3 regions of the Mesorhizobium sp. KACC 23794 genome follow, and region 3 is predicted to be linked to each of the others. Evidence: predicted binding sites of a transcription regulator. Region 3 holds the regulator's gene; each other region holds the start of a gene.

Region 1 (5,326 bases), 840 kb from region 3:
ACCGTCGCGCCGACTGTGTCAGGCTATGGAGTGCATTGGCACTATGTCGCGCAACATCCTGTGCATTAGCGATCTAGTGGATGACCTTTACTACTCCGCCGCCTCTCGCTTGCCCGCCTTCGGCCGCCGCTCCAAGAGCTCCTTCAAAAACTGCCCCGTATAACTCCGCGGCTCCTCGACCACCTCTTCCGGCGTGCCTTGCGCCACCAGTTCGCCGCCGCCGTCGCCGCCTTCGGGGCCTAGATCAAGAATCCAGTCGGCGGTCTTGATCACCTCCAGATTGTGCTCGATGACCACCACCGTGTTGCCCTGGTCGACCAGCTCGTGCAGCACTTCCAAGAGTTTGGCCACGTCGTGGAAATGCAGGCCGGTGGTCGGTTCGTCGAGGATGTAGAGCGTCTTGCCGGTCGCCTTGCGCGACAGTTCCTTGGCGAGTTTTATGCGCTGCGCCTCGCCGCCGGACAGCGTGGTGGCCTGCTGGCCGATATGGATGTAGCCGAGGCCGACCTGTTTCAGCGTTTCCAGCTTGTCGCGCACGCCGGGCACGGCGGCGAAATAGTCGACGCCTTCCTCGACGGTCATGTCGAGCACGTCGGCGATCGACTTGCCCTTGAACAGCACGTCCAGCGTCTCGCGGTTGTAGCGTTTGCCGTGGCAGACGTCGCAGGTGACGTAGACGTCGGGCAGGAAGTGCATTTCGATCTTGATGACGCCGTCGCCCTGGCAGGCCTCGCAGCGGCCGCCCTTGACGTTGAAGGAGAAGCGGCCGGGCTGGTAGCCGCGCGCCTTGGCTTCCGGCAGGCCGGCGAACCAGTCGCGGATCGGCGTGAAGGCGCCGGTGTAGGTGGCCGGATTGGAGCGCGGCGTGCGGCCGATCGGGCTCTGGTCGATGTCGATGACCTTGTCCAGGAATTCCAGGCCCTCGATGCGGTCGTGGTCGGCCGGGTGCTCGCGCGAGCCCATGATACGGCGCGAGGCGGCCTTGAACAGGGTCTCGATCAGAAAGGTCGACTTGCCGCCGCCCGACACGCCGGTGACGGCGGTAAACGTGCCGAGCGGGATTTCGGCCGTCACGTCCTTCAGATTGTTGCCGCGCGCGCCGACGACTTTTATGCGCCGGCCCTTCTTCATTTTTCGGCGCTCGTCGGGCAGGGCGATTTCCAGTTCGCCGGTCAGGTACTTTCCGGTAATCGAGTTCGGGTTGGCCATGATCTCGGCGGGCGACCCTTGCGCGATCACGCGGCCGCCATGGATGCCGGCGGCGGGGCCGATGTCGACGACGTAGTCGGCGGTCAAAATGGCGTCCTCGTCGTGCTCGACGACGATGACCGTGTTGCCGAGGTCGCGCAGATGTTTCAGCGTGTCGAGCAGGCGGGCGTTATCGCGCTGGTGCAGGCCGATGGAGGGCTCGTCGAGCACGTAGAGCACACCGGTGAGGCCGGAACCGATCTGGCTGGCCAGCCGGATGCGCTGGCTCTCGCCGCCCGACAGCGTGCCGGAATTGCGCGCCATGGTGAGGTAGTCGAGGCCGACATCGTTGAGGAAACGCAGGCGCTCGCGGATCTCCTTGAGCACGCGCACCGCGATCTCGTTCTGCTTGGCGTTGAGTTTTTGCGGCAGCTCGGTAAACCATTGATCCGCCTTGCGGATCGACATGTTGGAGACCTCGCCGATATGGCAGCCGCCGATCTTGACCGCCAGCGACTCCGGCTTGAGGCGGAACCCGTTGCAGGCCGGGCAGGGGGTGGCCGACATGAAGCGCTCGATCTCCTCGCGCATCCAGGCCGATTCCGTTTCCTTCCAGCGGCGCTCGAGATTGGGGATGACACCCTCGAACGTCTTGGTGGTCTTGTAGGAGCGCAGGCCGTCATCATAGTTGAAGGTGATCTCGCGCTCGCCGGTGCCGCGCAGCACGGCGTGTTTCGCTGCGTCCGACAGGCTGGAAAACTTGTCGCCGAGTTTGAATCCGTAGGCTTTTCCAAGCGCCTCCAGCGTCTGCGCGTAATAGGGCGAGGTGGATTTCGCCCACGGGCTGACCGCGCCGTCGCGCAGCGTGACATTGTCGTCCGGCACGATCAAATTCTCGTCGATGGCGCGCTGGCTGCCGAGACCGTCGCAGGTCGGGCAGGCGCCGAACGGGTTGTTGAAGGAGAACAGGCGCGGCTCGATCTCGGGGATGGTGAAGCCCGAGACAGGGCAGGCGAATTTCTCCGAGAACAGAATGCGTTCGTGGGTTTCGTTGGCGGATTTGTTGACCGCGTCGTCGCCGGTCTGGCTGGCGTCCAGCGGCTTGTCGGCGAACTCGGCGACGCAGAGCCCGTCGGCGAGTTTCAGCGCCGTCTCGATGGAGTCGGCCAGCCGCGCGGAAAGATCGCCGCGCACCACGATGCGATCGACGACCACGTCGATGTCGTGCTTGTATTTCTTGTCCAGCGTCGGCGCCTCGGCGATCTCGTAGAAGGCGCCGTCGACCTTGACGCGCTGAAAGCCCTTCTTCTGCAGTTCCAGCAGCTCCTTCTTGTACTCGCCCTTGCGGCCCCGGACGATCGGCGCAAGCAGGTAGAGCCGCGTGCCTTCCGGGAGCGCCAGCACGCGGTCGACCATCTGGCTGACCGTCTGGCTCTCGATCGGCAGGCCGGTCGCCGGCGAATAGGGAATGCCGACGCGCGCATAGAGCAGGCGCATATAGTCGTAGATCTCGGTGACGGTGCCGACCGTCGAGCGCGGATTGCGCGAGGTCGTCTTCTGCTCGATCGAGATGGCCGGGCTCAATCCGTCGATCTGGTCGACGTCCGGCTTCTGCATCATTTCCAGGAACTGCCGGGCATAGGCCGACAGGCTCTCGACATAACGGCGCTGGCCCTCGGCGTAGATGGTGTCAAAGGCGAGCGAGGATTTTCCGGAGCCCGACAGGCCGGTCATCACGACGAGGCTGTCGCGCGGCAGGTCGAGGTCGACATTCTTCAGATTGTGCTCGCGCGCGCCGCGAACCGAGATAAATTTGTGGTCGGCCATGCCGCTCCGCCGCCTGTCCATGATCGTGGGTCCTGGCCGGCCCAGATGGAACCGCCTTCGCCTATGTAGGTATGCCGGCCGCCGTGTCGAGGCACGGCGCCGCCAAAGGCGGATTTAGGCGTCTTTGGCGGGAGAGGGCAAGTGAAAAGAACAAAGGCCGAACAACCCTCCTGACAAAGCGGTTGGGCCAGAAAGGACGGCGCCAGTGTCGATCACATTTGCGCCGGCTCATCATCTTGGGTTGACGCGGCGGCCAGGGCTTGGCACACTCCAATCGTCCTCCGGGTGAGAGGCCAGCGCAAGCGGCCTGGAATGGCGGAAGCCGGATCTGCGAGACGCCGCAGCTCGTCCCTGGTTGGCATTGGTCGAACGGTTACAGGAGCGAGGTATGACTCCACCGGATAGTTCCAACAGGCTCCGCGCCTGAGACGGAGCCAGCGGCAGCGAGCGGCCGGGATGAAATCCGGCAGGCAAGACTGGCCGTTTCCCCCACAATCAGAGACTGCTGGTCGGGTCGTCGGCTGACGCCGCGAAGCACCCGAATTCAAAGCCGGTAAAAGATTCCCGGCAGGGGTAAAATCCCACAAACCCTGTTCGCTCGGACGAGCGGACAGGGTTTTATCGTTGTGGATGATCGCGCAGCCAGCCTGTTCCTGTCATCGCGCTTCCTTTTTCGCCGGGTTAAGCTGCGCGTCGCCCAGCGTCCCGATATTCGGCAGGAACAGATGTCCAAAAACCATGAACTCGCCGGCCTGATGAAATGGTCGAACCGGGAGGAATGGCAGGATCTGTTCGACGAGGTGTTCGACGAACATTTCGGACAGGCCCTCGACGATTACGGCATCGACCACGAAAAACTCGAGGAATTGATCGGCGAAGCCGAGATGAGCAATCTCTGGGGCTGCGCTTTCGAGGATTTCCTCACCCGGCCGGCTTCCGAGGAGGACGAGCGCACGATCGTCGACGACTATCTGAAGCGGCGCGGCTGGAAGGAGTCGCCCTCCGCCCGCCGCTACATGGAGGCGCTGCGCGACTCGCTGTTCAGCCTCTATGAGGTCAGCGAGATCGTTCCCGGCCAGTCCATGCTGCTGCGCGATCTCATTCGCGGCGGCGAACCGGTGCGTGTCACCGAGCATACGGCGACGCGCAGGTTGCAGACCCTCGATCGGCTTGGCTGCCGGGTCGTCGAGGTCGCCGGAAAGCACCGCCTGGCAGGCGGTTTGGCCACGTTCAGCGAGGCTGCCTATGCCGAGGTGATCGAGACAATTTCCGATCCGATGAAGAGGATTGGCGATGAAGCGTCGAGGCAGGAGCTTCCGGCCGGTGACGAGGCGGAAGGGGTCGACTTTTCGGAACTCGCCCGAATGATCTACCTGCACGGCTCGGCGCCGGAATTCACCGCGATCTGGCTGGAGGACAGGCTGAACGGCAAGATCGACAAGGTGCCGCCGCCGCGCTTCAACAGCGACGGCGAGGCGCTTTCATTTCATACGATCCGCTATCCGCTGACCGTCGGCGCCACGCCGGAGGCGATCGCCGGCCGGCTGGACCAGGCATCGGAACTGCTGCGGCAGGATGACGGCCTCTGGAACTGGGTGGAGGCCGCTGCCGCTTCGGCTGCGCCGTCAGGCAGAGGGTCGTATGTCGAGGACGAAAAGCTTCACATCACGCTGGACGACGGCACCGAGGTGCTGGCCTCGATTGACCTGCAAGGCCAGGCGCTGATCCTTTCCGCCAACTCGAAGCCGCGCGCCGATCGGGCGAAGGTCATGCTGAAGTCGATCCTCAAAGGCCAGATCGGCCAGCCGCAGACACAGATCCACAGCTATGAAGAACTTTCCAATCCCGACGATGGACCTTAGTCTTCGGCAGACGAGGTCCTTGCACGGCTGCTCGACCTGCCGCTGGAAGTCCTTGATGATGTGAGCCCGCGCGGGGCGGCCCGCACCGAGAATGGCCGGCCCAAGGTTGCCGAATGGCTGGAAGGCATAGAGACGTGGATGGCGGGAGAGCCGGGATACGTCGGTTATGATTTCGATCGGATATGGCAGGAACTTGGCGCCGCCGACCTCCGGAAGAAAACGAAATGAGCCTGTGCGGCTGCTGCCTAACCGCCTTGCATATTCAGGCAGCCGCGCAGGATTTTTCCGCGAGCGGCGGAATAGCAGGGCGGACTCTCGCTCTTCGGCTGTAAACGGCGAGGCTCGGCGGGCGCTGTTGGCCGGTCAGCGCGGCGTTCCCGGCAGCGTGCCAGCGCGGATGTCGACCCGCATCTGCCCGGATATCTTCACGTCCCAGTCGCCCATGCGGA
Region 2 (5,326 bases), 3.1 Mb from region 3:
GAATATCGACGCGCACGGCGCGGCGGCCGAGGATGCGGAAGCCGGCTAGCGCATAGAACGCCTTGTCGAACACTGCGTTGACCAGCACCGAGGTGCGGCCGGCCGCCAGCATGTGGACGACATCGCCGAAACCGGGCTTGTCCTTGCCGTCGTTCTTCAGCGACCACAGCAGGGTGATGATGCTGGCCGGCGCGGGCTTGATCAGCGCCGGGACGAAGATGTGGTAGGCGCCGAAGCGCACGCCGAGCCGGCGGAGCGCGGCGCGCCCTTCCTGGTCGAGCGACTTCACCTCGTCGGTGATGTCGCGGCGGTTGATCAGTCCGAACTGCTCGACCAGCCGGAAGGCGATGCCGCGCGCGATGCCGGTCAGCTGGTCCGCCTGCTTCAGGTCGATCAGCGGCTTCAGCGCAGTCTCGATCTGGAAGGCGACAAAGCGCTCGGCGCGCGCCGCCACCTTGTCGCGGGCAGGCCCGGTCAACTGTTCGTCGGCGAGCAGGATGACGCGCGGCTTCAGCGCGTCCTCAGTCGCGGCAAGCGTGCCGATCGGCGCGCCGATCCAGCGCAATATGCCATCCGACGCCAGCGCGATGTCGTGATTGCCGGACAGCGCGAAACGGTCGGCGCGCGCCTCGAACTCGGCGGCAAGCGCCTTCTGCGCGGCGGCGCGGATCGCCTTGCCATCCTCGCCGCCGGCACTCTGGTCGGCGGTGAAGCGGAACCCTTGCAGGTCGCCGACATGGTGGCCTTCGACTGTGACGGTTCCGGACGGGTCTATCTCGGCTTCAAGCATCGTATTTTCTCTTAGGCGCCGCATGAGGACGGAAGTCCTGCGATCAACGAAGCGTTTCGTCAACCGCTCATGCAGGGCATCGGACAATCTGTTTTCGATCTCGCGCGTTTTTTCCTGCCAGTGCAGCGGATCGGCCAGCCAGCCAGGCCGGTTCGACACATAGGTCCAGGTGCGGATCTGGGCGATGCGACCGGACAGCGTGTCGATATCGCCCTCGGTGGAATCGGAACGGCGCACCTGCTCGGCCATGTAATTCTCGTCGACATGGGCGCGCCGGGCGATGTCGCCATAGATCGAGCCGATCAGCTCCGAATGCTGCGCCGGCGCGATGCGCCGGTAGTCCGGCAGCGAGCAGACGTCCCAGAGCAGCGCGACGCGCTGCCTGCTTGTCGCCAGGTCCCGGATGTCCGGATCGCGGGCGAGGTGTTCCAGGGCGCGGACGTCGACGGCGGGCAGCGCGCGCGTCAGGCCCTCGACAGGTGTGGGCGTCTCGATCGAGTGGCGCAGTGCGTCGAGGCTGGAGAAGTCGAATTGCGCGGTGCGCCATTGCAGCACCTTCACCGGCTCGAAATCGTGCCCCTCGATCTTCTCGACCAGATCGTCGTCGAGCGGATCGACCTGGCCGGTGACCCCAAAAGTGCCGTCGCGCAGGTGCCGGCCGGCGCGGCCGGCGATCTGGCCGAGTTCCGCCGCTGTCAGTGGGCGGTACTGGAATCCGTCGAATTTCCGGTTCTGGGCGAAGGCGACATGATCGACATCGAGGTTCAACCCCATGCCGATGGCGTCGGTTGCGACGAGATAGTCGACGTCGCCCGACTGGTAGAGCGCGACCTGCGAATTGCGGGTGCGCGGCGATAGCGCGCCGAGCACGACGGCGGCGCCGCCGCGTTGGCGGCGGATCAGTTCGGCGATGGCGTAGACCTCGTCGGCGGAGAACGCGACGATGGCCGAGCGGCGCGGCAGGCGGGTCAGCTTCTTCGATCCGGCATAGGCCAGGTGCGACAGGCGCGGCCGGGTCACCACCGATATGCCGCGCAGCAATCTTTCAAGGATGCCGCGCATAGTGGCGGCGCCGAGCAGCAGCGTCTCCTGCCGCCCGCGCAGATGCAGGATGCGGTCGGTGAAGATGTGGCCGCGCTCGAGGTCGCCAGCGAGCTGGATCTCGTCGATGGCGACGAAGGCGGCGTCCGTCTCGCGCGGCATGGCTTCCACCGTGCAGACTGAATAGCGCGCGCCAGCCGGCGTGATCTTCTCCTCGCCGGTGACCAGCGCGACCTTGTTTGCACCGACCTTCTCGCAGACGCGGGCATAGACCTCGCGCGCCAGGAGGCGGAGCGGCAGGCCGATGACGCCGCTCTCGTGGGCGACCATGCGTTCGATGGCGAGGTGGGTCTTGCCGGTGTTGGTCGGTCCCAGCACGGCGGTCACGTCGCGCCCGGAGAGGATCAGCGGGTCGGCCTTGAACTGGTGGAGATTCATCGGATCGGAAATCGGCCCTTCGGCTTGGTTTCGGCGCGCCACCCGCAGATAGCCTCGCCCAGGATTTCGGCAACCCGCCCTGTGCGTCAGAAATAGGGACTTCGGGCGGGAAACGGAAGCCTTATGTTCCGGACCGGCCGGTTGATTCGCGGAACGAGTCTGGAACGAATCGGCGACGAATCGCTGACTCGACCTGATTCAGGGTTTGTTCCATCTTGCTCCCGACGAGCCTCGTCCGCGCTATCGTGTTGATCCTGAATCCAAATTTGACTCCGGGGAATCTCCCCGGCGGGCGTTGGCGGACTCTCAATTGTGGCTTTTTTTTGCCTGCACGCAGAGATAGAGTGTGCGCCGTGGTCAAGGAGGGAATTCTGCCATGTCTAAGCGATTGATCGCTGAATTTATCGGTACGTTCTGGCTTGTGTTGGGTGGGTGTGGCAGTGCGGTGCTTGCCGCCGGCTTTCCCGGTTTTGGCATTGGGTTTCTCGGAGTGGCGCTGGCCTTCGGCCTGACGGTGCTGACGATGGCCTATGCGGTGGGCGGCATTTCCGGCGGCCATTTCAACCCGGCGGTCACCGTCGGCCTGTTCACCGGCGGCCGCTTCGAGGCCAAGGACGTCATTCCTTACATCGTCGCGCAGGTCGTCGGCGCGATCGTCGCGGCGGTGGTGCTCTATGCGATCGTGAGCGGCAAGGCGGACTTCGCCGGCGTCGGCGGCTTCGCCTCCAACGGCTATGGAGACGCGTCGCCCGGCAAGTTCTCGATGCTCTCGGGGCTGATCATCGAGATCGTCATGACCTTCATCTTCCTGTTCGTCATCCTGCGGGTGACGTCCGGCGACGTTCCCGCCGGCTTCGCGCCGATCGCCATCGGCCTGTGCCTGACGCTGATCCATCTGGTGACGATCCCGGTGACCAACACCTCGGTCAACCCGGCACGCTCCACCGGCGTGGCGCTGTTCGCGGAAGGCCCGGCGCTGGCGCAGCTCTGGCTGTTCTGGGTCGCCCCGCTGATCGGCGGCGCGCTGGCCGGCATCGTGCACTCGGCGCTGTTCGAGAAGAAGTAGTTTTGGCCGCTCGGGCTGTCGCCCGGGCGCGTGTTTCGAGCGAGACGGCGGCGTTCAATGCGCCGCCGTGTTGTATTGTGGCATTCGGCGGAACTACGGCGCTCGGTCCGGCACCCCTCATCCGACCTCGCTTCGCTCGGCCACCTTCTCCCCTTGTGGGAGAAGGTGGCCGAGCGAAGCGAGGTCGGATGAGGGGTGCTGGACGGAGTGTGGCGTGGAACCATGATGCGACGGGCTCACCCATCGCATCAATCCATCTGCCTGACGCTCACGTAATATACTGCCCGCCATTGGCCGTCAGCGTCGAGCCGGTGATGAAGCCGGCCTCGTCGGAGGCGAGGAAGACGACGCAGCGGGCGATCTCGTCGGGCTCGCCGAGACGGCCGACCGGGATCTGCGCGATGATCGATTCGCGCACCTTTTCCGGCACGGCCATCACCATCTCCGTGCCAATGTAGCCGGGCGCAATCACGTTGACGGTGATGCCCGCGCGAGCCCCCTCTTGAGCAAGCGCCTTGGTGAAGCCGATGTCGCCGGCCTTGGCGGCGGAATAGTTGGCCTGGCCCATCTGGCCCTTCTGGCCGTTGATGGAGGAGATGGTGATGACGCGGCCGAATTTTCGGTCGCGCATGCCGGTCCACAGCGGATGGGTCATGTTGAAGGCGCCGTTCAGATTGGTGCCTATGACCTCGTTCCACTGCTGCGGCGTCATTTTGTGGAACATCGCGTCGCGGGTGATGCCGGCATTGTTGACCAGCACCTCGACCGGACCGAGATCGGCCTCGACCTGTTTTATGCCGGCGGCGCAGGCGTCGTAATCGGCGACCGACCATTTGTAGGTTTTTATGCCGGTTTCGGTGGTGAATTTTGCCGCCGCTTCCTCGTTGCCGGCGTAGTTGGCGGCAACATGATAGCCGGCATTTTTGAGGGCAATTGAAATCGCAGCACCTATGCCGCGGGACCCACCCGTTACCAGTGCAACTCGTGCCACGTCCATCTCCTCCCGTTTAACTGGCCAGCTTCTCTGCTCTTGCAATCAAAAGGTCATCCTCATCGCCTTTGAACGCATGCGGAACTCTACGCAACTGGTCTGCCGACCTCCAGTCAGGCGGGCACAATTTCGGCGACGACCATCGGCAATTTTCTACTTCGACCCAGTGCTTTCGAATGGCCGCGCAATTCCACTGGTGGGTATCGCCATAGCCGAACTCAACGCCGCAGCAATCGCAAATAATATATGTCGGGGAATCGCCGTCAGTTCCCCAAGGCTCGTCGGGATAGTGGTTGAGGCCACAGACACGACAGCGATATCGCTCCGTGGCTTCAGCGAATTGGATTACGCGCGCCATTCGCCCCGGGTCAATTCATCGCCTCGACACACATCGCCACACCCATGCCGCCGCCAATGCACAGCGTGGCGAGACCCTTCTTGGCGCCGCGGCGGCGCATCTCGAAGACCAGCGTGTTGAAGACGCGGGCGCCGGATGCGCCGATCGGGTGGCCGATGGCGATCGCGCCGCCGTTGACGTTGACGATGTCCGGGTTCCAGCCCATGCCCTTGTTGACCGCGCAGGCCTGCGCGGCGAAAGCCTCGTTGGCTTCGACGAGGTCGAGGTCGCCGACCGTCCAACCGGCCTTTTCCAGCGCCTTCTGCGAGGCCGGGATCGGGCCGGTGCCCATCACCGAGGGGTCGACGCCGGCGGTTGCCCACGAGACAATGCGCACCAGCGGGGTGATGCCGCGGCGCGCCGCTTCGGCCTCGGTCATCAGCAGCGTGGCGGCTGCGCCGTCATTCAGCCCGGAAGCGTTGGCGGCGGTCACCGTGCCGTCCTTGTCGAAGGCCGGCTTCAGCTTCTGCATGGCGTCCAGCGTCGCGCCGTGGCGAATGTATTCGTCGGCGTCGACGATGGTGTCGCCCTTGCGGCCCTTGATGGTTACGGCGACGATCTCGTCCTTGAACTTTCCGGCCTTCTGGGCGGCCTCGGCCTTGT
Region 3 (5,326 bases):
TGGCCGCGACATCCTCTCGCGCGTCGCCTGGGGCGCACGGATCACGCTCACCATCGTCATCATGGTGGTGGTGATCGTCGTGCCCATCGGCCTGCTGATCGGCACGATCTCCGGCTACATCGGCGGGGCGGTCGACGTGGTGCTGATGCGCATCACCGACATTTTTCTCGCCTTCCCACGGCTGATCCTGGCGCTGGCCTTCGTCGCGGCGATCAAACCGGGGCTTGAGAGCGCCATCATCGCAATCGCCCTGACCTCCTGGCCGCCCTACGCCCGCATCGCACGCGCCGAGACGATCACCGTGCGCAACGCCGACTTCGTCAAGGCTGCCCGCCTGCAAGGCGCATCCCGCTTCCGCATCATCTGGCATTACATCGTGCCGCTCTGCACCGCCTCGGTGATCGTGCGCATGACGCTCGATATGGCAGGCATCATCCTGACCGCCGCCGGCCTCGGCTTTCTCGGCCTCGGCGCGCAGCCGCCCACACCGGAATGGGGCGCCATGATCTCCACCGGCCGCGACTACCTGCTCGACCAATGGTGGGTGGCGACGATCCCGGGCATTGCCATCTTCGTCGTCAGCCTCGGCTTCAACCTGCTGGGCGACGGCCTGCGGGACGTGCTGGACCCGAAACGCTCATGAGCGGCGCGATCCTCGACGTCGAGAATTTGCGCGTCACCTTCCCGACCTATCAGGGTTTTGTGGACGTGGTTCGCGGCGTCAGCTTTTCGCTCGGCCGTGAGCGGCTGGGCATCGTCGGCGAATCGGGTTCCGGTAAATCGCTGACCGGCCGCTCGATCATGCGGCTCGTGCCGCCGCCCGGCCGCGTCAGCGCCGACCGGCTTTCCTTCATGGGTCTGGACCTGCTCAAGGTGCCGGCAAAGGAGATGCCGAAGATCCGTGGCAAGCGCATCTCCATGGTGTTGCAGGACCCCAAATTCTCGCTCAATCCGGTGATGACCGTCGGCCAGCAGATCGAGGAGGCGTTTCGGCTGCATGTCGCAAAAGATCGGGCGCTTGCCCGCGCAAAAAGCATCGAGGCGCTGAAGGCGGTCAAGATCCGCGATCCGGAGGCGGTCTATCACCTCTATCCACACCAGCTTTCCGGCGGCATGGGCCAGCGGGTGATGATCGCGATGATGCTCATCCCCGAGCCGCAACTGCTGATCGCCGACGAGCCGACCTCGGCGCTCGACGTGACGGTGCAGTTGCAGGTGCTCGCCATCCTCGACGACCTGGTGCGCGAGCGCGGCATGAGCCTGATCCTGATCAGCCACGACCTCGGCATGGTGTCGGCCTTCTGCGACCGCGTGATGATCATGTATGCCGGCAAGGTCGTCGAAACCGTCAAGGCGAGTGAACTCCACCGGGTCCAGCATCCCTATGCCAAGGGGCTGCTCGCCTCCTCGCCGCGGCTCGGCGACGACCGGCCGGAACTGCCCGTGCTGCAACGCGATGCGAGTTGGGCAAGATGACCGCGCCGATGATCGCGATCGAAAACCTCGGCATCAGCTTCGGCAAGGGCGCGCGCCGGCTCAGCGCGGTCCGAGAGGTGTCGGTTTCGATTGAGGAGGGCGAGGCGTTCGGTCTGGTCGGCGAATCCGGTTCGGGCAAATCGACGGTGCTCAACGCGATCGCCGGGCTGATCGGCGACTACTCCGGGACCATCCGCATCGGCGGCACCGTTGTCGCGCCGACACGCAGCCATGCGCAACGACGCTTGATCCAGATGGTATTCCAGGACCCGTATGGCTCGCTGCACCCGCGCCATACCGTCGACAAGGTGCTGTCCGAGCCGGCGCGCATCCACGGGCTGCCCGACGTGGAAAAGCGTGTCGAGCGCGCGCTGGCCGATGTCGGGCTGAAGCCGGAACACCGCTTCCGCTTCCCGCACCAGCTTTCCGGCGGCCAGCGCCAGCGCGTGGCGATCGCCCGCGCCATCATTTTGGAGCCGCGCGTGCTTCTTCTGGATGAACCGACCTCGGCGCTCGACGTGTCCGTGCAGGCGGAAGTGCTCAACCTCTTGCGGCGCCTGCGGCGCGAACGCGGCTTCACCACCATCATGGTCAGCCATAATCTGGCTGTAGTTTCCTACATGTGCGACCGTGTCGCGGTGATGAACCGCGGCCGCATTCTCGAGACCTTGGCCAGCGCCGACCTGGCCGCCGGACGGTTCGAGCATGCCTATACGCGGCAGCTTTTCCGCGCCAGTTCGGGTTACGACCGTGAGTTGCTGCAATATCTGTGGGAAGAGGCCTGAACTCGAACACCATGCGCGCGGACAGCGTCAGCCTGCCTCAGACCTGGACGCGATTTGCCATCGCAGATTCTTGATTTCCGCATCATGGTTGCCCCCGTCTTAACCCGATATTTAACGGTTGCGGAACACAACTGGAACAGATAGTGTTTTGTTCTGGTTTTGTTTTTGGTGTGATTCTTGACGGGGCCAAGATGCTGACGCGCAAGCAACACGAACTCTTGCTATTCATCCACGAGAGATTGAAGGAGTCCGGCATTCCTCCCTCCTTCGACGAGATGAAAGAAGCCCTTGATCTGGCGTCGAAATCCGGAATCCATCGGCTGATCACGGCGCTGGAGGAACGCGGCTTCATTCGCCGGCTGCCGAACCGGGCGCGGGCGCTGGAAGTGCTTCGGTTGCCGGACTCGATCGCGCCCGGCCTCAATGCGGCGAGAAAATTCTCGCCGAGCGTGATCGAGGGCAGCCTTGGCAAGCGCCCGGCGGAACCGTCCCGCGTCGCCGGCAATGACGATTCGGGTTCCGGGATATCGATCCCCGTCATGGGCCGCATCGCGGCCGGCGTGCCGATCGATGCGATCCAGCATCGGACGCATTCCATATCGGTTCCACCGGAAATGCTGTCCGGCGGCGACCATTATGCGCTGGAGGTCAGGGGCGATTCGATGATCGAAGCCGGTATCCTCGACGGCGATACGGTGATCATCCGCAACGCCAATACAGCCATGCCCGGCGAGATCGTCGTGGCGCTGGTCGACGACCAGGAAGCAACGCTGAAGCGTTTTCGCAGGAAGGGCGCTTCGATCGCGCTCGAAGCTGCTAACCCGGCCTATGAGACCCGCATCTACGGTCCGGACCGCGTTCGCGTTCAGGGAAAACTGGTCGGGCTGATCCGCCGCTACTGATTTTCCGGCGGCGCCTGCGGGCGCGCCTTGCCTTGGTAGGGCGGAAGCCCGCGAGCCTCGCGCGAGAATATTCTGTGTCTGTGCCATGGGCGGTCCGGCGAGCGGATGGCGAAACGAACTTCACCGGGTTGCCCGTCGCTGGACGGCAGGTGGACCGCCGCGCTGCCATGCCGGGCGAGGTCGCGTTTGGTGACCACGGCAACGGCAGGGTTGGCACATTTCAGCGGCACGGTCGCGTTGTCGAGGATTATGACGCCGGCAAAAGAACAGGCGATCCGCGCTTCTTCCGGATCGGATGTGTGGATGATGGCGATGCCTGACGGATGCCATGCGACGCAGGTGACGTCGTCGCACAGGAAGGCGCTCGATGAATCGTCCGCGCCCCCGTCTGTTGCATCCTCGAATGACGCAACGGTTAGATTCCCGGCATAGGGGTTTTGAACCAAGGCTATCCGCCTTGACGATAAGGACCCACCGGGCGAAGGGCCATTGCCCTCGTCCCTGCCTGCATTGCTTTTCTTGTAGACGGCCTTCGCCGTCTTGACGCCTGCGGAAGGCGCTGGCGGATCGGGACCGACATCCCTGGTCGGCTTGTGAATTCCATAGGCCTGCAGCGTTCTTTTCCAGTTCTCGGCTGTGAAGGCGTTGGGCCGTGGCCTGTTGACGGCCATCAGGCTCTCGCTGGTGCGATAGCCCACCAGCCGCCCGTCCTCCGATATCAGCACGTCGGGGGTGCGCGTCGCGCCGAGCGTCAGCAGGCCGGCAAGCGCGAACGGCAGCGCGAGAAACCGCAGCCACGTCGTCGCCACTGTCGCCACGATCAGCGCGATGGTCAGCAGCACCACGGACTTTCCCGATATCAGGCCAACCGCGTCGATCGGCGAACGCGCCGAAAACCATTCCGCCACAACGATCATCGCCGTGATGCCCTTGCCCATCACGTCCAGGAACGGCCCGTCGAGGCCGAATGGCATGGCGACTGCCGCAAGCACTGCAAAAGGCACGACCAGCAGCGACACGATCGGCATCGCGGCGAGATTTGCGGCGAGGCTCAGCGGCGCGATCCGCTGGAAATGATAGGCGCCGAAGGCAGCCGTGGCGAGGCCGGCGACCAGCGACGTCAGGAGCAGCCCGACGACCAACGCGCCGACATGCCGCGCCGCGATCGAAACCCATCCTCGTTTCGGGTGGTGGAAAGGTCCGGACCCGGTGCGCCGTTGCGTCCAGAATGCGTAGGCGCCGACAAGGGCGGCCGTCGCCGCGAAGGACATCTGGAAACTTGGACCGATCGCCTCGTGCGGGGTGATCGCCAGCACGATGATGGCCGAGATGGCCAGGTTGCGCATGGTCAGCGCCGCCCGGTCGAACACCAGCGCGATCAGCATGACGGCCAGCATGAGGAAACTGCGCTGCGCCGCGACCTCGCCGCCGGAGATCGCAAGATAGGCGGCAATCGCGACAAGGCCGGCCAACGCCGCATATTTGCGGACCGGCCGGCGCGACGAAACGCCGGGGAAAAGCGCGAAGCCCGCCCTCAGCGCCGCGATCACCACGCCGGCGACCAGCGCCATATGCAGGCCGGAGATCGAGATGATGTGATAGAGGCCGGTGCGCCGCAGCGCCTCGCTGACGTCGTTTGGAATGCCCGCGCGCACGCCGACCACCAATGCGGCGGCAATCTCGCCTTCGGCCCCGCCGATCCTTTGCCGGATCCTCGCGGCGATTGTGTTGCGGGCATTCTCGATGAAGGTGCCGACCGAAGCGGAGAAACCAGTACCGGGTTCAGCGACGATGTCCGGGCCTTTCATGAAATAGCCGCTGGCGCCGATGCCGTCGAAATAGCTCTCGAACGAGAAATCGTAGCTGTCGGGACGCACCGGCCCGGAGGGCGGACGCAGCCGGACGAGGCCGTTGATGATCGACCCCGCCGCCACGCCCGCCGGCGCGTGGCGCGCGGTGGCGCGGATACGTTCGGGTGCATATCGCAGTTTCGGGCGCTCGGTCGACATCAGGTCGATGGTCAACCGGGCACGGCCATTGGAAAGCGGCTCGATGGCGACGACACGGCCGGTGATACGGGTCGATATGTCGCCGCCGAGTATGCTGGTGCCGGCCCGCCAGGTTTCGCCCTTGGCTAGCAATGCGCCGCAGAGCGTGAGCATG

The links. The regulator LexA, encoded in region 3, represses DNA repair genes until DNA is damaged. The targets are predictions, from matches to a motif close to TGTTCNNNNTGTGTTCNG.
Region 1: the regulator LexA is predicted to act here: its motif matches at 3,162-3,179, upstream of uvrA (excinuclease ABC subunit UvrA).
Region 2: the regulator LexA is predicted to act here: its motif matches at 2,419-2,436, upstream of ACSBOB_RS03200 (helicase-related protein).

What each region holds. Positions count from the first base shown of each region.
Region 1 covers NZ_CP197465.1:4,549,092-4,554,417, reverse strand. Annotated here, with positions in the region: gene uvrA (excinuclease ABC subunit UvrA) at 91-3,015, opposite strand; gene ACSBOB_RS22300 (hypothetical protein) at 3,741-4,877, shown strand; gene ACSBOB_RS22295 (hypothetical protein) at 5,241-5,326, opposite strand, start outside.
Region 2 covers NZ_CP197465.1:615,703-621,028, forward strand. Annotated here, with positions in the region: gene ACSBOB_RS03200 (helicase-related protein) at 1-2,269, opposite strand, end outside; gene aqpZ (aquaporin Z) at 2,646-3,335, shown strand; gene ACSBOB_RS03210 (beta-ketoacyl-ACP reductase) at 3,604-4,326, opposite strand; gene ACSBOB_RS03215 (acetyl-CoA C-acetyltransferase) at 4,695-5,326, opposite strand, start outside.
Region 3 covers NZ_CP197465.1:3,712,732-3,718,057, reverse strand. Annotated here, with positions in the region: gene nikC (nickel transporter permease) at 1-643, shown strand, start outside; gene ACSBOB_RS18120 (ABC transporter ATP-binding protein) at 640-1,476, shown strand; gene ACSBOB_RS18115 (ABC transporter ATP-binding protein) at 1,473-2,261, shown strand; gene lexA (transcriptional repressor LexA) at 2,453-3,163, shown strand; gene ACSBOB_RS18105 (ComEC/Rec2 family competence protein) at 3,157-5,326, opposite strand, start outside.